Regions from separate parts of the Anaerobacillus alkaliphilus genome, predicted to be linked through region 1. Evidence: riboswitches for the same ligand, from Rfam matches in the RefSeq annotation. Region 1 holds a riboswitch; each other region holds the start of a gene.
What was found. A riboswitch is a leader RNA that binds a small molecule or an ion and turns the genes downstream of it on or off. The one in region 1 is predicted to bind S-adenosylmethionine.
Positions count from the first base shown of each region.

Region 1 (5,945 bases):
TTTCTGCAAAAATTGTATTGCGTGTACTATGAGTAGTAATACAGTTAGTTGACAGAGACTATCTTACTCCCTTTTTTTTACAATGTCAATAAGAACATTTAAAAGTATTAGGATAAAAAAAGAGAATTAGCTAAACTTGAGCCAATTCTCTTGCAACGTAATTTAATTAATCGATTGACTAAATTCTTCCATACAATCTTGTACTAGCGTTACCGCTTGGCTTATTGCAGCGCCTCCACCAAACGCCCCTGTTACACCAATAGCTTCCCAAATCTCTTCCTCAGTACAACCTTGGTCAATACAGCCTTTTGTATGATAAATAATACAATATTCATCCTGAGAATAAACACTTATTCCTAAGGCGATTAATTGCTTTTCTTTTTGAGATAACTTCCCTTCCTCAAAACAAGCTTCCGTAAAAGCATTAAACTTTCTTGCGATATGCGGCATTTTTTCTGTGAAATGGCCTAAACCCAACTTATAGTCGTGAAGGATCTCTTCATACGAACCAGTATTCATCATTTCATCCATCATCAATTACCCCTTTCGGTTAGTTAACAATGATAGTATGAGTTTCCAGGATGTGATTTATGAATGCATTAGTTGGGATTTTTTAACCCTTTTGCAAAAACTTTTACACTATGTTCAATAAAGGTATCTAATGGAACAATCGCCACTTTTTTAACTGAAATAAATTTTGAAGAAAAGTAACCTAAATTCATCCACATAAAGCTCATAACAGTTAGATCAATGTCTAGATTGTTTATTTCTTCCCTTCTTTTCATTTCCTCTAGATACCCAACGAGATATTCTTTCATAAGCCTAGGATTTGCCGTTAGCCGTTCAGAAATCTCATCATGAATACCACTTTCCTTGTAAGCTAATAGAACAATTCTTTGGTTTTCTTCCATGAAGGTTTGATATATTCTACTTACGTTAGCAAGATCTATTTCAAGGTCATAGACCAAAGCATTATCTGAAAATAATCTATGTTTAAACGAAGATGTGTAGGTTTCAATTAAATTATCGAGTATTTCTTGTTTGGAATGATACTTTCTGAATAAAGTTATCTCTGCAATTCCTGCTACTTGAGCTATTTCCTTTGTGGTTGTCGCAGTATAACCTTTTATACTCATTAAACTCATCGCAGCTTCCAAAATCCTCCGTCTTGTTTCCTCTGGCATCAAGAAAACTTCCTTCCAATGTAAAGTATGTCTCTTGTTAATTGTAAATTATAGAAATTCACTTGCAAGGTAAACTAGGAAATCTTCACTAAACTGCCGTAATTAAGAAAAAGGAAGTTAGCCATATTGGTTAACTTCCTCGCTTTTTGTTCCTTATTATTTAGAAGCAGGTACTACGTCGCCGCCCCAATTTTCTAAGATGAAATTACGGATCACTTCTGATTGTAACACTTCAACTAACTTTTGAATTTCAGGACGATTTTCATCACCAGCGCGGACTGCAATTACGTTCACGTAAGGGTTTGTTACATCTGCTGACTCAAGCGCGATTGAGTCTTTACCAGGAGAAATACCAGCACCTAGTGCAAAATTTGAGTTAATTAATACTGCATCACCTTCGCCGTTTAAGTAAGCTGTGGGTAATAATGAAGCTTCAAAACGCGCACTAAACTTAAAGTTCTTTGGATTTTCAATGATATCTTCTAGCGTAGCATTAATTCCTACACCTTCAGCTAACGTAACTAATCCCTTTTCTTCTAACATTGCTAAGATACGACCATGGTCCGGCACAGCACTACTCATAAGAATTTCTGCACCTTCTGGAAGCTCTTCTAGACTACCCCACTTTTGTGAGTAAACACCGATTGGTTCAATGTGAATTCCACCAGCATTCACAAAACCATACCCATGCTCTTCGTTTTGTCTTGTTAAATAAGGAATGTGTTGGAAATAGTTTGCATCTAACTCATTGCCTGCTAACGCTTGGTTTGGTAACACATAATCTTGGAAACGTACAACTTCAATCTCAATTCCCTCTTCTAGTAAAATTGGCGCCGCTGCCTCTAGAACTTCAGCGTGTGGCACATTTGATGCACCGATTACTAATTTTACAACTTCTCCTGTTGCTTCCCCTGCTGTTTGTGTTTGCTCAGCTGGTTGTTCTTCTGCTGTACCACAAGCAACTAATGCAAGTGATAGAAATGCTGCACTTAAAATTCCTGCTAACTTTTTCATGTTATATAGTACCCCTTTTCTTTTGTTTTTTTATAGTTTACTTCTTTCCCAAATGAGAAAAGAAATTCATTAACGTTTGTCTGTTGCGTGTTTGAAAAAGTCCCCTATCGATTGAAGGACAAAGACGATCAGTAAAATTACGATTGTTGCTACAAATGTTACATCGTTACGACTACGTTGAAACCCATCGAGGAATGCTAAGTCACCAAGTCCACCAGCTCCCACGACACCTGCCATAGCTGTAAAAGATACAAGCGCAATCGCAGTAACCGTAATACCGGAAATTAACGCAGGGAGCGATTCTGGAATTAAAACCTTATAGATGATTTGAAAATGATTTGCTCCCATTGACTGAGCCGCTTCAACTACACCCTTATCAATTTCTCTCAGTGCAATTTCTACCATTCTCGCATAAAATGGTGCCGCACCAATGATAAGTGCTGGCAATGCTGCCTTAGCCCCTAGCATCGTTCCAACAAGAACTTTCGTGACAGGGATTAATAAGATAATTAAGATGATAAACGGAATTGATCTAAAAACATTAACGATTGCTGCTGTTAATGCATGGATCATTTTATTTTCCCAAAGGTTCCCTTTGTCTGTTAAGTAAAGCACCAAACCTAAAATAATTCCTAAAACCAACGTCACTGCTACTGATATGGAAGTCATATATAAAGTTTGTTTCGTGGCATCCCAAACTAGATCCCATTTCACATTAGGAAGTAACTCGTTAATCATGACCAATCACCTCCACCTTTACTTGCTTATCTTTCACAAATTGAATCGCACGATCTACTTCACTCGCCTCGCCATCGACATGAACGAACAACGCACCGTAAGGCCCATTTTGTGTTTGTGAAATCTTCCCTTGTAGTATATTAATATCAATATTGAAAGAACGGATCATTTGCGAGATTAACGGTTTCTCCGCATCGCCACCAACAAACGTTAGTTGAACGACCTTACCAGTCTTTGTTTGTTCTAGAAGATGTTTCACCGTCTCTTTTGTTTCTTCTGGTTCTGTAACTTGCTTAACAAATTCTTTTGTCATTTCTTGCGTAGGCTGACGGAACACATCAAGTACAGGTCCTTCCTCAACGACTTTCCCGTTTTCCATCACAGCAACTCTGTGACAAATTTTTCGGATTACATGCATTTCATGTGTAATTAAAACGATTGTTAGGCCAAATTTCTCATTAATATCAACAAGAAGATCTAAAATTGAGTCTGTCGTCTTTGGATCGAGCGCAGATGTGGCTTCGTCACACAATAATACTTTCGGATTGTTAGCTAACGCTCTGGCAATACCGACACGCTGCTTTTGACCACCACTTAGTTGGGAAGGATATGACTCTCCTCTACCTTCCAATCCAACAAGCTTAACTAATTCTTCTACTCGCTCTTTTCGTTTTTCTTTTGGTACACCAGCAATTTCAAGGGGAAAGGATATATTTTCACGAACCGTCCTTGACCAAAGCAAATTGAAATGTTGAAAGATCATGCTGATTTCTTGGCGAGCTAATCTTAAATCTTTTTTACTAAGCGCAGATAAATTTTTGCCTGCAACTTCTACCGTTCCTGAAGTTGGTCGCTCTAACATGTTAAGTGTTCGGATTAGCGTACTTTTGCCTGCACCCGAATAACCAATAATGCCATAGATCTCACCTTTATTAATTGTTAAGTTAATATTGTCAACGGCTGTTACCTGACCATCTTTCGTTTGAAACACTTTCTTTAACGAGCTTAATGTTATCACAAGGTTCACCCCTTTATTGTTTTATAGGTATTATTCACATCGGTTTACTTAGATTAACGCGTTAAAATGTCAAGGGTGCCAGGCACCTTTCGTGGACATTTCTACTAGAAATTCCATTTCAGGCGGACACTTAACATATAGAAAAACCTTTCTGCACAGTAGCACAGAAAGGTTTAATAGATAGGTTCATCCATCTCATCTTCCAAAGCCCAAGCTCTGCAGGAATTGGCACCAGTCCTAAGTATAATCACTTAGCGGTTGCCGGGTTTCATCGGGCCAGTCCCTCCACCTCTCTTGATAAGAGATATTAAATTATTTTCAAATATTTTTTCAACAGATCAAATATTACCACGGGTGTTTAAATACTGTCAATTATTATTATAAAAATTTATTTTGGCAATTTTTAACTGCTTGAAGTGCAATTTAAGTACAAAAATGTTTCTGCCTTTAAAACAGATGTGTATGTCCCTTGAACAGTAATTTCGTCCAGCTTTTTCAAGTATTGTAGCCGTTCCTCTCCCTGAAGAAGTTTCCTAAGCGCACCTTCTTTTCCTTGAATGAAAACGTCTATTTTTACATCTTCACTTGTATGTCTCAAAAGCTGTATGGTTTCTGCTTGAATTGTGACTGGATAAAGTTCTGTTTCAACCTCAAATACAATCGTAAACGGCCGTTCCTTAAATAAAGTGTGTAAGTGATGTGAGTCTTTATATCTACGTTGAAAGAACTCTAATACTTGTTTCATCTTTATATACCCCCAAGGAGATTCCTATAGACTGTATTCGCTACAGCAATGTGAATATCCTTGTGTGATTCGAATTTTACCCAGCAGGCTTCGTAGTAATTGAAACTTCCTCTACTTTTTGCTTATCAACATTTCTAAATACTAAGAAGAAGTAAACAGAGCCGATTACATATAATGCGGCCGTAATTGAAAATACATATGCATATCCATAATAGGAACCGTAAAGCATAACTATCCCCGTTGAGACTGGTCCCATGACTGCCCAACCTAAGCTAAACACCATTTGTCCAACAGAGTTAGCTAGCCCTTTCATCGAGTCATCAACACTTCGCATCATTAGCGACATTTGAATTGGGTTTCCAGCATTCATTAATGCCTGGCGGAATAAAAAGCCTAAAACAGCAAATAACAAATTTTCTGTAAAAGCTGTCAGTAGCAAAAACGGAATTGAAGATAGCTGTAGAATGACTACGGCCCGAACTTCACCAAAACGAGAAACGACTAGTGGGCCGATCAGCATCGCTACTGCAGTCATCGCTTGCCCTAATGATAAGATGACCCCAACTAGCGACTTACTAACCTCAAAACGGTCCGTGAAGTAAAGATTTAAATACGGAATTACTAAGCCTGAACCGAAGCCAATAATCAATTGAGCAACAGCAAATAGTAAGATAATTTTTACACCCTTATTGGTTTTTAAAAGATGCAAATATGATTTTCGTTCTTTCACTTCAGTAACTGTTTTTTTCCGCTCCCGTATCTTCACGATTGGAATGAGGGAGGAAAAGAAAAATAAAGCTCCAATGATTAATGTTATTCGGATACTTGTAACGCCATCCAAGGATAAAAACGTTTGGAGACCATCACTCAAACTTCCGCCTAACATATTCCCAATCACACTAGCGACCATCATAATCGCAAAATTAAAGCTGAATAGATGCACTCTTTGCTTTTCATTTGAATTCTCAGCTAGGAGTGGAATTGTTGATACTTGAATGAATGCCATAAAAATACCGCTTAGAAAAGCAGCTGTTAAAAGGAGCGATTCTTCAACAAAAATTGCCCTTGATAAGAAGACAATCGCTGATAGCAAGCCTCCAATAAAAATCACTTTTTTCCTTCCAATGCGATCACTTAAAATCCCCGCTGGAAGAAGCATAATGGCTTGAGCTGTAGCTGTCATGGCAATCACTTTACCATTCACTTGTTCATCGAAACCTAGCTCACGAATATAATAATTATAGAT
Region 1 is NZ_QOUX01000032.1:207,455-213,399, reverse strand. It holds gene DS745_RS09925 (carboxymuconolactone decarboxylase family protein) at 163-522, opposite strand; gene DS745_RS09920 (TetR/AcrR family transcriptional regulator) at 600-1,184, opposite strand; gene DS745_RS09915 (MetQ/NlpA family ABC transporter substrate-binding protein) at 1,341-2,198, opposite strand; gene DS745_RS09910 (methionine ABC transporter permease) at 2,268-2,936, opposite strand; gene DS745_RS09905 (methionine ABC transporter ATP-binding protein) at 2,929-3,954, opposite strand; SAM riboswitch class I at 4,147-4,258, opposite strand; gene DS745_RS09900 (hypothetical protein) at 4,358-4,699, opposite strand; gene DS745_RS09895 (MFS transporter) at 4,776-5,945, opposite strand, start outside.

Region 2 (5,945 bases), on a different contig from region 1:
TTTGCTCATGCGGTCCAGCAGTTACCCCAATTTTTAATTGATTTTCAGAAAGTGGTTTGCCTGCTGTGTCAGAGCTACCGCAAGCTGCCATAGCGAATAATGATAAAGATGCTACTACTGATAATAATAATTTTTTCATGTTGAATATCTCCCTTTTAATAGTTTTTTTAGAGTTTCCTCTACAGTTTCTAACGCTAAAATAATGTCTTCTTCGGTAAAATATTGTCCCATCATATGAATGGATTCACCTTTTTTTAATGTCCATTCAGCAATTTTTTGCTTGGTTTCAAGACTCTCGAAATCAAGTTTTAAGTGTGTAAAAAGATAAGGTAATTGTAGTTCATGATAATAAGGTTGTAACTCGACGAGTTCATCCACCCTTTTTTCAAGGGCTAATTGAACAAGTATGCCATATGCGACCTTTTCACCATGTAAAAGATGATGGGTTTCCTCAAACTGTGTTAACGCATTGTGAACCGAGTGAGCGGCTGCAATTCGACCATAACGATCTCCCAAGCTTCCTACTAAGCCACCTGCCAGGATATTGGTTTCAATCACCTGGATAAAAGAATGATTGCTGACACCTTTATTTAAGGCCTCGATGGCTGCGGCACCGTGTTCGAGAAGGACATCCTTACATAACTTGGCGGTATTCACTGCTAATTCAATTGACACTCGCTTTGTTTCCAATTGCTCCGTAAGAGCTCTTGCTTCATACCACTTTGCTAAGGTATCAGCAATCCCAGCCCTCAAGTATTCAGGAGGAGAAGTTAAAAGTACCCTAGGTTCAATCAAAACTAGCAAGTTGGCCCTTGGAAACACTTCAAATCTGACAAAACGGTCTTGATCGTCGTAGATTACACTTAGCGGTGTCCATGCCGCACAAGTTGCTGCAAGTGTTGGTATGAGAACAGCATCTTTGCCGATCTTATTAGCAACAGCCTTCGTAAGATCTAACACCGTTCCTCCACCAATTCCCACTATGACATCCGCCTGATGTTCGGCAACTCTGTCAATCTCATTTTCTGAACAATGACCTGAGTAGGGAACAAAAGTTGCTACTAGCTCCTTGAAAGCTGGAAAATAAGGTTCTACTGCTTTCCACGATTTTTCCCCGTGGATAACCAGAACGTTCCGAAAGCCATATTTAAGAAGTTTTTCTTCTAGACTTAAGAGAACATCCTCTTCACACTGATAAACACTTGGGCCTGCTTGAACTTGAATGGCTTGCATCATACATTCCCCCATTCAATTTCTAACTCACCAATGCGACGGGCAGCTTCTCTTAATTGATCTTCATCACTCAAAAGTCCAACCCGCACATACCCCTCACCAAATTGTCCGAAGCCATTCCCAGGGGCAACAACCACTCTAGCTTTTTCAAGTAATAAATCAGCAAATTGTTCTGAGCTATACGTTGGTGGTATAGGTAACCAAGCAAAGAAGGAACCTTTAGGTGCTTCAACCTTCCAACCAATTTCACTGAGCGCTTCAATAAAGACATTTCTACGACTCTCGTATTGGGAAACAAGTTCATCCACACATGATTGCGACTCTAGTAATGCCGTAGCAGCTGCTTCTTGTATGCCACCAAACACACTACAATAATAGTGATCTTGAATTAAATTCAATGCCTCAATCACACTTGGGTTCCCTACTGCAAACCCTACTCGCCAGCCCGCCATATTATAGGTTTTCGATAGAGTCATCATCTCAACACCAACATTTTTAGCTCCAGGCACTTGCATAAAGCTCAATGGTTTCTGTTCATCAAAACCAATCGCTCCGTAAGCAAAGTCATGAACAATACAAATGTCATGTTTTTCTCCAAGCATAATTGCTTCTTCAAACAATTCTTTCGTAGCAACTGCACCCGTTGGATTATTGGGGTAGTTCAGAAACATTAATTTGGCCTTCTCAAATGTCTCTTCAGTAATCTTCGTAAAATCTGGCAAATACTTGTTTTCTTCCAAAAGTGGCATAAACGACATTTCACCACCAGCCATGACAACACCCGACCAGTAATCTGGATAACCCGGATCTGGGACTAACGCGATATCTCCCTGGTTTAACAAGCATTGACTGATTTCGACCAATCCTGTTTTCGTACCAAACATCACAGCCACTTCTGTGTGGGGATCAAGAACTACATCATACTCCCGTTGGTAATATGTAGCGACCGCTTCTTTGAGAAAGCCATACCCACGAAATGGTGAATACTTATGATACAGAGGATTGGCGGCTGCCTCTTGAAGTGCCTTAACAATATGCAAAGGTGTCGGTTGATCTGGATTTCCTTGACCTAGATTAATCACATCATCATGGTCTTGTTTTACCTTCTCCACCTTCTGAACCAACTTTGCAAAAAACTGCTTTGGAAGGCTCCCCAACGTCTTTGATTGTTGAAACTGTTTCATAAAACACCTCTTAAATCTTCCTTACTCATGAGCGATTATAACCTTAAATGTTAGTAAGCTTATCTGATTAGTCAAGATTAAGAACATAACATCCCTCCGAGCCATTATACTTCCTTCAAAAGCGAATTAAGAAAGGCCCCTTTCATCCGAAAGAGGCCTAATAAGATTAGCTTATCTTTCAGAATGAACACATTCTGCAGGAAGTAGCACCTTTCCAATTACTGGTGGTTGCCGGATTTCAACGGGCCTGGTCCCTCAATCGCTCTTGATAAGAGTTATATTTAATTTTTGGAATAAGCTCATATTAAAGAGAAATTCACTCTATGTCAACAATGTTTTTTAAGAATATTTTTTAGGCACCGCTTACATCGTTGGTATTACACGAAAATATTTTTTTGATAATTTTTATTTCAGAGAAAATTTAGCGTTTTCTAATCTCTCTACAACACTACTCGTCATACTACCAATGATTGCACTACCAAGAATGTCAAAAGGATAGTGATGTCCAAGCCACACTCTAGAAATACCAGTTAGTACAGATAATCCCCATAGATATGAACCTACAATACGGTCATGGAAGAAAAGTGTAGAAGATACCACGAATAAAAACAACGTGTGCTTACTTGGAAAAGAAGACGTTTTCTTTGCTGGAATGAGTAAGTTAACCTGATGTTCTAAAAATGGTCGTGGTTTATAAAAAAACTGATTCAATACATAAGCTATTGATATTGAAAGGCAATAAGACACCAAAGCTTTCTTCACAACTTTTCTGTCGATATAACCTGTCAATGATATGTAAATTAAGACAATAATCAATAAAAAATAATACTTTTTTGAAACTGCGATCATATATTTATCAAGCATTGAGTTACGACCAGCTAGTCGGTTAATGGCTTTAAATAATTGGTAATCCATTTGACGTTTCTCCATTTCAACTATTTATTGATAATTAAGAATTGTAAACGAGTCCTCATTATCCTTTATATACGCATAATATATTTCCTTAATGTCTTTAAAACCCTTTTCAACAATATGCTTTTCCAACCAGGCTTCGTCCTTGTTAATTATGGTCAAATTTCCTTTTTGAATTTTCCCCTCAATAATAAGTGACAAGGGCAGTCCTGTGTATTCAACGTTGATTTGACAATGTTGAACCGTTAACGGTTGTAACTCCTTTATAGGAATTACACTAATTTTTCCATTTGGTTCTAGAATAGCGTACTCGATATCCTTAATATCTGGATAACCAAAAGTGCGAATCATGGAAAGCAGTTCAGCCAAAGAATAGCGAATTTTCTTTAGGTTTTTTTGGATAATGGTGCCATGCTTGATCAAAATGGTGGGTTCACCAATAATAATATTCGTTAAAGCTTGGAACAAACTTAATCTAGATATGATGACATACAAAGTTCCTATGCTAATAATGCAAATCACCGCATGGAAGAAGCTGTTAATCTTTACCGCGCCTAAGGCTGCATAAGACAAAAATATAATAGTGACTAGATCGTATGCTGTCCATTGCGACAGTAAAGTTTTACCAAGAAGACGCATGACAGTAAAGACTAAAAGAAATAACACCACCAATTTTGTTGTTTCTATTACCACTGTTCTCAACCTCTAAAGAATTCAATTTTTGGATTAACTTTAATGTTAGATTGTTGATAAATTCTTTTTTTATGCATAGAGTGAAATAGTTATCTATACAAGTCGATAGCTAAATCAAAAACTCTTCCATGCTCCTTCTGAGCTTTTCCCTAAAACAAAAATAAACTACCTACGTTATGCAGGTAGCTGTAAATTTTAGTCACTTAACTCCTCGCGCTCTTCTAGAGATGTATATGAACCTACGGCTGCTTGTTCTGAATATTGGCCGAAAAGTTCCTCTACTATCAAATAAGCTTTTTCAGTTTCTGCTAGAGGCAGAATCTCTAGTTTCCGATACCCCATATTTCCACACCCATACACAAGGATAGCGGTATCTGTAGACCATATTTCATAACGAATTTGGTACCAGTGATCATGGAATTTTAGTAACCGTCCCGTTTGGAATTGCTTTGGTTCTTGCTGATGAAACATAAGCTCTGCAGCGACACTTGAAAAGGAGCCAATAGCTTTATTTTCAACATTTCTCAAATAGAGCTGCGTTATGCCTTCCATTGTGGGTTTACCCCTGTTTGACTGCGTCGCTACAACAATAGGGGCTTTCTGGCGAACGCCTGTTTCATGAAATTCTATGAAGCTTGAACTCTCCCAATCAATCGAAAGGTCAACCGCCTCTAGCATATTAGACCATAGACCTAAAGCTGCTGGACTTTCTAAACGTTCTGTTGATAGATAGACTCCGTCCTCGGTTAACAATTCTTCAATGATCTCTAGATAGCGATAATCTGAACTCAAGGGAGATGTTCTCAAAAACTCCTCGAGTGACCAGTATAATGGCACTGGAAGAGTACCTATGATTTCATGAAAAACTCGCACTGAGGTAATCATGTCAAAGGAATCACTAGGATATAATCGACGAATGTTACGATAATCCATTTGCTGAAACGTAATATTTGTCAAACCTAGTCTTGTCGCTAATTCGCTAGCAATCCGAATTCCATCCTTCGTTTTATCGATACCAACCACTTCTGCCTCCGGATATAAAAAAGCATAGAAGCATGTTAAAATTCCGTTATCACAGCCTATATCTAAAATTCGTTTTGGGTGATACGAAGCCTCCGAAACCCATGTACAATAGTGTAAATAAAAGTCTGCTAACATTTTAGCTACATCAAGACTAAACTGTAGATCCTGATTTTTCGTTGGATAAACGATCCGTTGATTTTCCTTTGAAACAGTCGAAACTAATTCCTGAAACTCGTAAGCTTTTTCATCGTGGTGTAGAATTAAATAATCCCAGAACTCTTGCTGATCACAACTAGCTTCTAAAGAAAGAAGTTGAAAATACTCTGCAGCTTGCCCGACTGTCGTTTGTGTTAACATTCTTCTAACTCCCTCTACTAAAAATGTCTTGCCTCATCATAACATGATATGAGCTGGAATTTTCCTAGTAATTGTTGCAAAATATAGTAACCGGACACAGAGGACGTTAATTTTGTTAAAAAGGCAAATTTTGAAGTTTCGCGGACACAGGGGACCTTATTTGGGCAAAATCTTAATAAAATAATAGTTTTCAGGCAAATAACGTCCCTGGTGTCCGCGAAAATGAAAATCACCCGATTTTAAGTAAAATAGCGGCTCTGGTGACCGCTACATTTACTACTCTAGTTTAAAATTCTCTTGGCACCTTCCAAAGGAAGTAATTCCCTGTAAACAACCTTGTTTCTACAACGACAGTAACTTCATCTTTTTCAAAAAAGTAACCTGAACCCATTTGTTCTTGAAAAACCCAGCCGCGTACTTCCATAAACTCTTTGATTACTTGGCTACCATTGTTATTTTTTGACACAAACATGATCGACTCTGAGTTTACAGAGACTTGTTTGTAGGGATGATCCGTGGACTCTAGTTTAAAAATAGCTGCCA
Region 2 is NZ_QOUX01000001.1:743,912-749,856, reverse strand. It holds gene DS745_RS04220 (MetQ/NlpA family ABC transporter substrate-binding protein) at 1-139, opposite strand, end outside; gene DS745_RS04215 (iron-containing alcohol dehydrogenase family protein) at 136-1,236, opposite strand; gene DS745_RS04210 (pyridoxal phosphate-dependent aminotransferase) at 1,233-2,417, opposite strand; SAM riboswitch class I at 2,586-2,692, opposite strand; gene DS745_RS04205 (undecaprenyl-diphosphatase) at 2,823-3,332, opposite strand; gene DS745_RS04200 (DUF421 domain-containing protein) at 3,357-4,022, opposite strand; gene DS745_RS04195 (class I SAM-dependent methyltransferase) at 4,218-5,402, opposite strand; gene DS745_RS04190 (hypothetical protein) at 5,689-5,945, opposite strand, start outside.
Region 2: it holds a riboswitch for S-adenosylmethionine, as region 1 does, so the genes downstream of both, DS745_RS04210 (pyridoxal phosphate-dependent aminotransferase) here and DS745_RS09905 (methionine ABC transporter ATP-binding protein) in region 1, are expected to answer to the same signal.

Region 3 (5,945 bases), on a different contig from region 1:
TCATTTAAATACAGTTCATTTAATTTTTCGACGTAACGTTTCATTTTCAAGTGCATTTCATAATCTAATAGTTCCCAGTCAAGATCCTCAAGCTCTTTCCACTCATCAAACTGACCAAATTCCCCACCCATAAACAAGAGCTTCTTCCCAGGGTGTGTAGCCATGTATCCTAAAAACACCCGTAAATTAGCGAATTTCTGCCAATAGTCCCCAGGCATCTTATTTAACAATGACTTTTTCCCGTGAACAACTTCATCATGAGAAAGAGGCAAGATAAAGTTCTCTGAGAATGCGTATAGAAAAGAGAATGTAATTAAATGATGATGATATTTTCTGTGAATTGGATCTAATTCCATATATTTAAGCATGTCATTCATCCAGCCCATGTTCCATTTAAAGTTAAAGCCTAGTCCTCCAAGATATGTAGGTCCACTAACATTAGGCCAGGCAGTCGATTCCTCAGCCATCATTAAAGCTTCTGGATAGTAATGGAAAACTGTTTCATTTAATTTACGTAAAAAAGCGATTGCTTCTAAGTTTTCATATCCTCCAAATTGGTTACGAACCTCTGCCTCTTCATCACTTTTTCCGTGATTATAGTAAAGCATGCTAGACACAGCATCTACTCGGAGACCATCAATATGGTAAACATCCATCCAAAATAGTGCATTTGAAATTAGAAAGGAGACTACCTCTGGTCTACCAAAATCAAACGTCAAAGTTCCCCATTCTTTCTTTTCCGCTTTCTGTATGTCTTCGTACTCAAAAACTGGTTTACCATCAAAAAGACGCAATCCATGGTCATCCTTACAAAAATGACCAGGTACCCAATCGAGTAGGACACCAATCCCTTTCTGATGACAACAATCGATGAAATATTTAAAATCGTCAGGTGTGCCGTAGCGACTTGTTACTGAAAAATAACCTGTTAACTGATAGCCCCATGATTTATCAAAAGGATGTTCTGACACAGGCAAAATCTCTATATGTGTATATCCCAACTCCTTTACGTAATCCACAAGTTCATGGGCAAGTTCGCGATATGTATAGAATTCCCCATTTTCATGTAGCTTCCAAGATCCTAGATGTACTTCGTAGATTAAGAGTGGTTCCTCATATATATTTTGTTGTTGCTTGCGTTTATACCAACTCTGATCATTCCATTTGTAACCGCTTAGGGATGTCACTTTAGAGGCAGTATTTGGTCTAACTTCAGAGAAAAAAGCATAGGGATCTGCTTTTCGAAGTATATCCCCTTTCTCAGTATGTATTTCATACTTGTACAAATCTCCATCCTTTAATCCAGGAATAAATAGTGACCAGATACCGTTCTCACTCACTCGATTCATTTCATGTAATGTTCCATTCCAGCTATTGAAATTTCCTACAACACTAACATTTTCTGCATTTGGTGCCCACATCGTGAAACGAACTCCACTTTTCCCTTTTTCGTTAAGGAGATGTGCCCCCATAACTGTATAACTTTGAAATAGGTTTCCCTGATGAAATAAATATAGATCATGATCACTTATGATTGGAGTAGTTCCCACAAGTCCCTTCCTTTCCTAACTTTACTATATTAAATTACTAAATCTTCTAAATTTTCACTATTAATAAATTTCTATTACAAAAAAACTAATACCTCTATATTAATACCAAAAATAGTGAAAATTCATATTTTTCTTGTGACAAAATCCTACAAAGAATTGTGAATAATTATTCATTTTTACAAAACCTTAGAAAAAATTCTTTTTATAACGGCAACGGTAAACGCTTACGCAGTAACGACAAAATCTAACATTCCAATTGTGACAATTATAAGAAATTATTCATAAAATGCTTTCAACAAAAAAAAGTGATCTTTTCCCAAAGGAAAAAGATCACTTTAATCATATATTTATTTTAGAGCTTGTGCTTTTAATGCTTCGGCTTTATCTGTAAACTCCCATGGAAGTTCAACATCAGTACGTCCAAAGTGACCATAAGCCGCAGTTTGCTTATAAATCGGACGACGAAGATCAAGCATTTTAATGATACCAGCCGGACGAAGGTCAAAGTTAGAACGAACAACTTCAACTAATACCTCTTCAGTCACTTTCCCTGTACCAAATGTGTCAATCGAAATCGAAACTGGTTGAGCCACACCGATCGCATAGGCAAGTTGAACTTCACAACGGTCAGCTAGGCCAGCTGCAACAATGTTTTTCGCAACATAACGAGCTGCATAAGCTGCAGAACGGTCAACTTTTGTAGGATCCTTACCTGAGAATGCACCGCCTCCGTGACGAGCATAACCACCATACGTATCAACGATAATCTTACGACCAGTTAAACCAGCATCTCCTTGAGGTCCCCCAATTACGAAACGACCTGTTGGATTAATAAAGTATTTCGTTTCTTCATCAATTAAGTGTGCTGGAACAACAGGCTTGATTACATACTCTTTTAAGTTACGTTGAATTTGCTCTAATGCAACCTCTGGGTGATGTTGAGTAGAGATAACAATTGTATCAATACGAACTGGTTGATTGTTTTCATCATACTCTACTGTTACTTGTGTTTTTCCATCTGGACGTAAGTAAGGTAGAATTTCTTCTTTACGTACCTCTGTTAAACGGCGAGCAAGTTTGTGAGCAAGTGAAATAGGTAATGGCATTAATTCTGGAGTTTCATTATTTGCGTACCCAAACATTAAACCTTGGTCACCAGCACCGATTGCATCGATCTCAGCATCGGACATCAATCCTTCACGAGCTTCAAGAGCTTGGTCAACACCTTGTGCAATATCAGGTGATTGCTCATCAATAGAAGTTAACACCGCACAAGTTTCAGAATCAAAACCATACTTCGCACGAGTGTAGCCAATCTCACGAACTGTTTCACGGACAATCTTTGGAATGTCAACATATGTAGACGTTGTGATTTCTCCAGCTACAAGTACTAATCCTGTTGTTACTGATGTTTCACATGCAACACGCGCATTAGGATCACTAGCTAAAATAGCATCAAGAATTGAGTCAGAGATTTGGTCACAAATTTTATCCGGATGACCTTCGGTAACTGATTCTGATGTGAATAAACGACGAGTTTTCTTTTCTGTCATAATAAATTGTACCTCCTTTATCCTCTATAGGATATGCTATCTTTTGATACGGTACTCATTTTCCCTATTGACTAATTAGTCAAACAGAATTTTAGTTTTTGAAAGAACAAATCATTTCGTTAGTAAACTTAGCTTAACCATTCAAAAAATGTTTACACTAAGAACTAGGCTAAAATCGTTCTATATAGCCCCATATGAAAAAAACCTTTTCCAAATCTAGAGGAAAAGGTTTTGATTATCCGCCTTTCGCCCTCTTATCGATCAAAGCCGTAGCCTTGCAGGTTAGCACCTTTTCACTAATATGATATGTAAACTGTAAGCTTACACTATAAGTGTTGGTTGCCGGGTTTCTTCGGGCCTGTCCCTCCACCGACTCGGGATAAGAGTATCCGTTCGGGACATATCATATCGCACTGGTTATTTAATGTCAACCGTTTTTAGAAAATTTGCCTGAATTTGTCGAATTTTCCCTAACAACAGAACTCCAAAAACCATACAGTTTTGAATGCTATCTATATACTGTTATAAATCATAACCTACAAAAATTGTCCTGAGAAAAACATCAATTAGTATAGACTATTCGTTTTAATGTGTTATACTAATCCATAACAAAGTACATTTTACTGCATATATTAGAAAAATAGATGATAAAAAAATTTTATGTAGGAAGGGTTTTGGTGCGAATGAGTACACTTAGCTATGAAACAGAACTAGATAAGCTTTTAAAAGGCAGTAATATTAGCCATGACTTACCCGTTTCTCAATTAGTAGAAAGAGCTCTTGAAAGAAAAGAAGGAATTCTAACATCTACTGGTGCCCTACGTGCAACTACTGGTAAATATACTGGTCGTTCACCACAGGATAAATATATCGTTGAAGAAACGTCTATTAAAGAGAAAATTAATTGGGGGTCTGTAAACCAACCAATTAGTAAAGAAGTCTTTGAAAACTTATATAAAAAGGTCCTTGCATACTTAGAAACTAAAGATGAGGTTTTTGTTTCTAAAAATTTTGCTGGAGCTGATATTGGTTATCGACTTCCGATCCGAGTAGTGAACGAGTATGCTTGGCATAATCTTTTTGCTCGTCAATTATTTATTCGTCCAAATGCAGAAGAGTTACTTACACATGAAGCTGAATTTACTGTAATCTCAGCTCCTGGTTTTAAAGCGGATCCAAATCTAGATGGTACGAAATCTGAGACATTTATTATTGTATCATTTGAAAAACGTACTGTCCTAATTGGAGGTACTGAATATGCAGGAGAAATTAAAAAATCAATCTTCTCAATTATGAATTATATATTACCTGAGCGAAATGTGCTATCTATGCACTGTTCAGCTAATGTTGGTGATGAAGGTGATGTTGCCTTATTCTTCGGGCTTTCTGGAACTGGAAAAACAACTTTATCTGCTGATCCAAGTCGTCACCTAATTGGAGACGATGAGCACGGCTGGTCGCACACGGGTGTCTTCAATATTGAAGGTGGTTGCTACGCAAAATGTATTAACCTTACTGAGGAAAAAGAGCCTGAAATCTTTAATGCAATTCGTTTTGGCTCTGTACTCGAGAACGTTATGTTAGATGAAAACCGAACACCAGACTACAACGATACAACTCTAACTGAAAATACTCGTGCTGCCTATCCAATTGAGTTGATACCAAACTGTGTCATTCCAAGTGTTGCAGGTCATCCGAACACGATTATTTTCTTAACTGCAGACGCATTTGGAGTATTACCTCCAATAAGCAAGTTAACGAAAGAACAGGCAATGTATCACTTCCTGTCTGGGTATACGAGTAAATTAGCGGGAACAGAGCGTGGAGTAACAAGCCCAGAAGCAACATTCTCAACATGTTTTGGAGCACCATTCTTACCACTACCTGCGTACCGATATGCAGAGATGCTAGGGGAAAAAATCAATCAACATGATGTTCAAGTTTTTCTAGTTAACACGGGCTGGTCTGGTGGCCAATATGGCGTCGGCAAACGTATGAATTTAACTTATACTCGCGCGATGGTTCAGGCAGCTTTACTAGGAGAACTTCATTCAGTGGAAACAGTCGTTGATTCAATTTTTGGCTTACACATTCCTACAAGATGCCCTGGAGTACCAGATGAAGTACTTCAACCAAAAGAAACATGGGAAGATAAAGAAGCATATGATAATAAAGCTAAAGAACTTGCGTCGAAGTTCCAAGAAAACTTCATGAAGTTTGATAAGGTTTCTGATATCATTCGTAATGCAGGGCCAAAATTCTAATTATAGTTTAAACGCTTAGTTATGAACTGCACCCCCATTGTTAGACACAACTAACAATTGGAGGTGCAGTTCATTAATTCTAAGCGTTTTTTTATTTCTCTATAAATCTAGAACCTTCCTCTGAAGCCCAAATTTTTTATGGAACTTACACACACATCTAGGCGAATGAACATAGACTATCACATCACAAGATTATCTATTCGTTTTATCAGGAGGAGTTTACATGAAAGGTTTTAGTAAGGTGATTTTTTTAAGTTTAATGACGTCTTTAGCTGCACTACTATTTGTTGGTTGTTCGTCCTCAAAAGAAACAGACACCATTCGAGTAGCTGAAGTTACAAGATCAATATTTTACGCACCACAATATGTAGCTATTTCGGAGGGCTTCTTTGAGGAAGAAGGCATCGAAATTGACTTAACTACTACATGGGGTGGAGACACGACTATGACTACCCTTTTGGCTAATGGTGCAGATGTGGCTCTAGTTGGAGCTGAAACCTCTATCTATGTATATGCACAAGGGGCAAATGACCCCCCTATTAACTTTGCAGCCTTAACACAAACAGATGGCACATTTC
Region 3 is NZ_QOUX01000046.1:1,036,118-1,042,062, forward strand. It holds gene glgB (1,4-alpha-glucan branching protein GlgB) at 1-1,550, opposite strand, end outside; gene metK (methionine adenosyltransferase) at 1,898-3,103, opposite strand; SAM riboswitch class I at 3,355-3,489, opposite strand; gene pckA (phosphoenolpyruvate carboxykinase (ATP)) at 3,787-5,367, shown strand; gene DS745_RS20245 (ABC transporter substrate-binding protein) at 5,591-5,945, shown strand, end outside.
Region 3: it holds a riboswitch for S-adenosylmethionine, as region 1 does, so the genes downstream of both, metK (methionine adenosyltransferase) here and DS745_RS09905 (methionine ABC transporter ATP-binding protein) in region 1, are expected to answer to the same signal.

Region 4 (5,945 bases), on a different contig from region 1:
TTTGGATCTATTACAACACTTAGTGGCGGTGGTAGATATAACGGATTAGTTCAAGAAATTGGTGGACCTGAAACACCAGGAATAGGTTTTGCATTAAGTATTGAACGCCTGCTAATGGCGTTAGAAGTACAAAATATTTCATTGCCTGTTACTGAAAAAATCGATTGTTATGTGATCGCCTTAGGTGAAGAAGCAAAGCTCGCAGGAGCGAATATTAGTTTTAAGTTAAGACAGGCTGGTTTCTCGTGTGATCAGGATTATCTAGACAAGAAAATGAAAGCTCAAATGAAAGCTGCTGATCGTTTTCAAGCTACCTATGTCTTAATTATTGGAGATAGTGAATTAGAGCAAAATGTTGTTGTCGTAAAAGAAATGGCTACAGGTGAACAACAAGAGGTAGCATTGGATCAAATTACGGATTACTTACTAGAGAAAATGAATTTATAGGGGGTATTAGTAGTGATTGGAAGAACACATAAGTGTGGAGATGTATTAGAAACAACAATAGGCGAAAAAGTTCGTTTGAAAGGGTGGGTGCAAACTCGTCGTGACCTAGGTCAAGTTATTTTTATTGATTTGCGTGATCGTTCTGGTATTGTACAAGTAGTATTCCAACCAGAGACATCAAGAGAGGCACTTGAAATTGCTGACAAAATCCGTAGCGAATATGTAATCGATATCGAAGGAACAGTTTCTGCGCGAAATGAGGCGACAGTTAATCCTAAGATGAAGACTGGAAAAGTTGAAGTACTGGCAACAAAAATTGAAGTCCTTAATAAATCAAAAGCTTTACCATTTCAAATTGAGGACTCAACAACGGCTTCAGAAGACGTCCGTCTTAAATATCGCTACCTTGATTTAAGACGTCCTGAAATGCAAGAAACATTTATGTTACGTCATAAAACAACAAAATTAATTCGTGATTTTCTAGACAACAATACATTCTTAGAAGTTGAAACACCAATGCTTACAAAGAGTACGCCAGAAGGTGCACGTGATTATTTAGTTCCAAGTCGTGTTCATCATGGGGAATTTTATGCCTTACCACAGTCACCTCAAATCTTTAAGCAATTATTAATGGTTTCTGGCTTTGAGCGTTACTACCAAATAGTTAGATGTTTCCGTGACGAGGATCTACGAGCTGACCGCCAGCCTGAATTTACTCAAGTCGATATTGAAACTTCGTTCATGGATAAAGAAGATTTATTGGCGATGATGGAAGAAATGATGGTTAAGGTTATGAAAGAAGTCAAAGGATTAGATGTTCAAGCTCCTTTTCAGCGATTAACGTATGATGAAGCAATGAATCGTTACGGGTCAGATAAACCAGACACTCGTTTCGGAATGGAACTTGTCGAGTTATCACATATTGTTAAAAATTGCGGCTTTAAGGTGTTTACTTCAGCTATTGAGAACGGTGGAATTGTCAAAGGTATCAACGTGAAAGGTGGAGCTTTAAAGTATTCTCGTAAAGAGATCGATGACTTAGCAAAATTTGTTGCAATTTATGGAGCAAAAGGACTTGCCTGGCTGAAGGTTGAGGAAGATGGTTTAAAAGGTCCAATTGTGAAATTCCTTTCTGAAGAAGAGCAAACGGAAATGCGCTTAGCTCTTAATGCTGAAGTTGGAGACCTTCTATTCTTTGGGGCTGATAAAAAGAAAGTTGTATTTGATAGCTTAGGAGCACTACGTTTAAAGTTTGCGAAGGAATTACAACTAATCGATAAGACTCAATTCAATTTCCTATGGGTTACTGAGTTCCCGCTATTGTCGTATGATGAAGAAGCTAGTCGCTATGTAGCTGAACACCACCCATTTACTCGACCAGTTAAAGAAGACGAAGAGCTACTTACTTCTGCCCCAGAAAAAGTAAGAGCAGAAGCTTACGATTTAGTTTTAAACGGATATGAGCTTGGGGGAGGTTCACAACGTATTTATGAACGCGGGCTACAAGAAACAATGTTTAAAGCATTAGGTTTCTCTGATGAAGAAGCACGGAACCAATTTGGATTTTTACTAGAAGCCTTTGAATACGGAACTCCTCCACATGGTGGGATTGCACTTGGATTAGATCGTTTGATTATGTTGTTAGCAGGAAGAACAAATCTACGTGATACAATAGCATTTCCAAAAACCGCTAGTGCGAGTTGTTTACTTACAAACGCTCCAAGTGGCGTTAGTGAAGCACAGTTAAAAGAACTAAACCTATCAGTGCTTCCTAAAAAAGAAGAGAAAATAGAAGCGTAATTAATATGAATGTAAAACGTAAAATGTAGAATTACTTGGTTGGTTAATCACTAAAAAACCAACAAGAAAATTTAACATTTTATGTTTTACATTTTTTTCTTTTCATGCTATATTATTTTTACGTGAATTTTGAAGCTTTGAAATAATTTTACTATTTAAAAAACTAATGGCTGTAAAAAAATAAATATACTTATCAAGAGAGGCGGAGGGACTGACCCTATGAAGCCCGGCAACCTGTTAAGGTTATCTTTGGATAACCGTAGGGAGATTGTAAATACAATCTTCACTTATTTAACAAGGTGCTAATTTCAGCAGAGCTACTATTAGCTTTGGCAGATAAGTGAAGGAGTTAAAAACCTTTCCTTATCTGGAGAGGTTTTTTTATTTTGTAAGATTAGTCGTGCGGAAATTTTCAACTTGGAATGTTAAGGAGATGGTCTCGTTGATCAAAATTGGCTTATTAGGGTTTGGTACAGTAAATTCAGGGGTGTACGAGGGTATTACAGATACGTTAAGTTATTTAGAACAGCTATTAGGAGATTCCGTGTCTGTAGAGAAAATCCTGATAAGAGACAAACAAAAATATAGTAATAATTCTAATGATGAGTTACTAACAGATGTAGCTGATGACTTTTTCAAGCATGAGTATCATGTCGTTTTTGAAGCGATGGGTGGGGAGCAACCAGCACTAGATTATGTAACGTTTTTGTTAACAAAGAGAATTCCTGTCATTACAGCAAATAAGGAGCTAATAGCTAAACATGGTTCAAAACTTGAGAGTTTAGCAAAGAAGTATGAAACATTCATTGGTTTTGAAGCAACCGTTGCTGGTGGTATTCCAATTATTAATACGCTTAAAAGTCAGCTACAATGGACCTCCGTTGAAAAGGTGTCAGGAATTTTGAATGGAACAACCAATTATATTATCACAAGTCTACAAGAAGGAAATCGGACATTTGAAAGTGTTTTAAGAGAAGCTCAAGAACTTGGCTTTGCAGAAGCGGATCCGACCTCAGATGTAGAGGGGTATGATGCTCTATATAAGTTACAAATTCTCTGTAGGCTTTGTTTTGGTTCGTGGCCAACACCAGAACAATTCCAAAGAACTGGTATGTCTCACTTAAAGTCCTGGCATTTTAAAGCAGGTGACTATTTTCAGTTGAAATTAAAGTACATTGCTGAAGCATATTATGATGGTCATGAAGTAAAGGGATCTATTTCCCCTACTTTTGTTGAGGAGAAACATCCATTATCTTCAATTATTAACGAGAACAATGGAATCTTTTTGCAAGGAGATTGGTTAGGGAACTTTGTTGCTTCTGGACCAGGTGCAGGTAAAAAACCAACGGCAACAAGTATGATTGAAGATTATCTTCACCAGCTTCAGAACAAGACTTTTAAACAAACGCCCATTAAAAGAAAGGTTGTAAATCATGTAGATACTAAGGAATATTTAGTTTTGTATGATATAGCGAATGAAAAAGAAATTTACCAATTCCTAAAATTAGTAACCTATCGAGTAGATAAAGTAGTTCAGTTTGAAAATAAAGAAAAGGTAGCAATGTTAATTACAGCAAATCAACTACTACCTTCAATCAAGAGCGCTGATCAACCCGTTGACATTTTTCCAGTTTTACGAGTAAATACAAAGGTTGAAAAGTTTACCGTTGAAACGCAATTAAAAGCGTTATAATCAAAATTTGTCGAATTTGCAAATTTTAGTGGAATTCACCTCGTAAACTTGAATTCAAAAAAAAATCGTGATATGATAAAAACAACAAATGAGCATCCTGAGGTGTTAGTAGGATACTATAAGTTTTGAGCCAACATTTTTAATAAGGGAGCCTGAAGTTTTAGTTTGGCGTGCAAGCCTTCTCGAGAGGAAGTACTAAGAAATAAACAAGGCACCCACCTGCCGAGGCAGGTTCAAAACTATGTGTTTTACGGCATTTTGGGGCTCTAATTTCTTTTGTTTATGACCAACCTAGGAAAATTTCCTAGGTTTTTATTTATTCATAGGCTAGGAACAGAACTTCTAGTCCGAGGGTATAGACAGGTCTTAAAAAGGGAAATTTACAATTTATACAGCATATGATATATTTTTATTCGTGAGTGTAGATTTCCTATTGATTTAATAGGATTTGGAAGGAGAATAAACATGTTACATCAGTTTTCCAGGAATGAACTTGCCATCGGTCATGATGGTTTAAACATTTTAAAAAATAGTACTGTTGCTGTATTAGGAATTGGAGGAGTAGGTTCTTTCTCTGCAGAGGCTCTTGCACGTTCTGGAGTAGGGAGACTTGTGTTAGTCGATAAAGATGATGTTGATATTACAAACGTAAATCGCCAAGTACATGCCTTGCTATCGACAGTCGGTCAGCCGAAAGTTGATTTAATGAAGGCTAGAATTGCCGATATTAATCCTGAATGTGAAGTGATCGCTTTAAAAATGTTCTATACAGAAGAAACCTATGAATCATTCTTTGAGTATGGGCTTGATTTTGTTGTTGATGCTTCTGACACGATTTCATACAAAATCCATTTAATGAAAGAATGTTTAAGAAGAAAAATCCCTATCATCTCAAGTATGGGTGTCGCAAATAAAATGGACCCAACTAGACTAAGAATTGCAGATATCTCTAAAACAACTTATGATCCTATTGCAAAAGTTATCAGAACAAAATTACGTAAACAGGGCATACATAAAGGGATAAATGTTGTATTTTCTGATGAACAACCCATTAAAATTCGTGAAGAAATTAGAAAAGAAATTGTTTCGAAGGCTGCTGAAGAAGGTCAAATTAGAAAAGCAAAAATGCCACCATCATCAAATGCATTTGTCCCTTCAGTTTCTGGACTAATTATGGCAGGGCATGTTATTACAACACTGCTAAAAGACATCCACATTGAACGATAATAAAAAAATGTTGAATTAGTAGGAATTACTAATCCAACATTTTTTTTATTTACTGTTATTGTAATTTATTGTTTTTGTTTCAGATCCAGAATTGTACTTTAACCCAAATATTCTGGTAGTTTTGTGCTTAATTTTTTTATATAAGTATAAATTAGTTTAGTAGCCACAGTTTTTATGAACATTCTATTGATAAATTTCAGAACCTTTCATATAATGAAAGCACTTACATAAGTCATCTGATGACCTTAAGATTTGTTATCACTAAACTGGGGAGTTTAGATTATAAAGGAAACTTATAGGGTGCTATGTTGTTAGGTTATCAGATGACCGTATGAATTTTTCTAGGGGGAATTAAGTTGGGGACAGGGTTATTAGCTATTATTGCATTAGTACCAATTTTATCTGTATTACTTTTTTTGGTCATCTTAAGGTGGCCAGCTAGTCGAGCAATGCCAGTATCATTTTTGGTAACTGTTACAGTTGCACTATTTGTATGGAACGTTCCAATAATTCAAGTTTTTGCTGCATCGTTTCGTGGGGTTGTCATGTCTATTGATATTTTACTTATTGTTTTTGGAGCAATTTTACTATTAAACACATTAAAAGAGGGCGGTGCACTAAATACAATTAAACAAGGGTTTACTGATGTATCTCCTGACCGCCGTGTTCAAGCAATCATTATTGCTTGGTTATTTGGTTCCTTTATAGAAGGAGCTTCAGGTTTTGGTACGCCGGCAGCGATTGCCGCACCACTACTAGTTGCAATTGGCTTTCCGGC
Region 4 is NZ_QOUX01000042.1:163,119-169,063, forward strand. It holds gene hisS (histidine--tRNA ligase) at 1-447, shown strand, start outside; gene aspS (aspartate--tRNA ligase) at 460-2,247, shown strand; SAM riboswitch class I at 2,435-2,590, shown strand; gene DS745_RS13685 (homoserine dehydrogenase) at 2,690-3,940, shown strand; RNA gene ssrS (6S RNA) at 4,032-4,209, shown strand; gene DS745_RS13695 (tRNA threonylcarbamoyladenosine dehydratase) at 4,406-5,167, shown strand; gene DS745_RS13700 (L-lactate permease) at 5,524-5,945, shown strand, end outside.
Region 4: it holds a riboswitch for S-adenosylmethionine, as region 1 does, so the genes downstream of both, DS745_RS13685 (homoserine dehydrogenase) here and DS745_RS09905 (methionine ABC transporter ATP-binding protein) in region 1, are expected to answer to the same signal.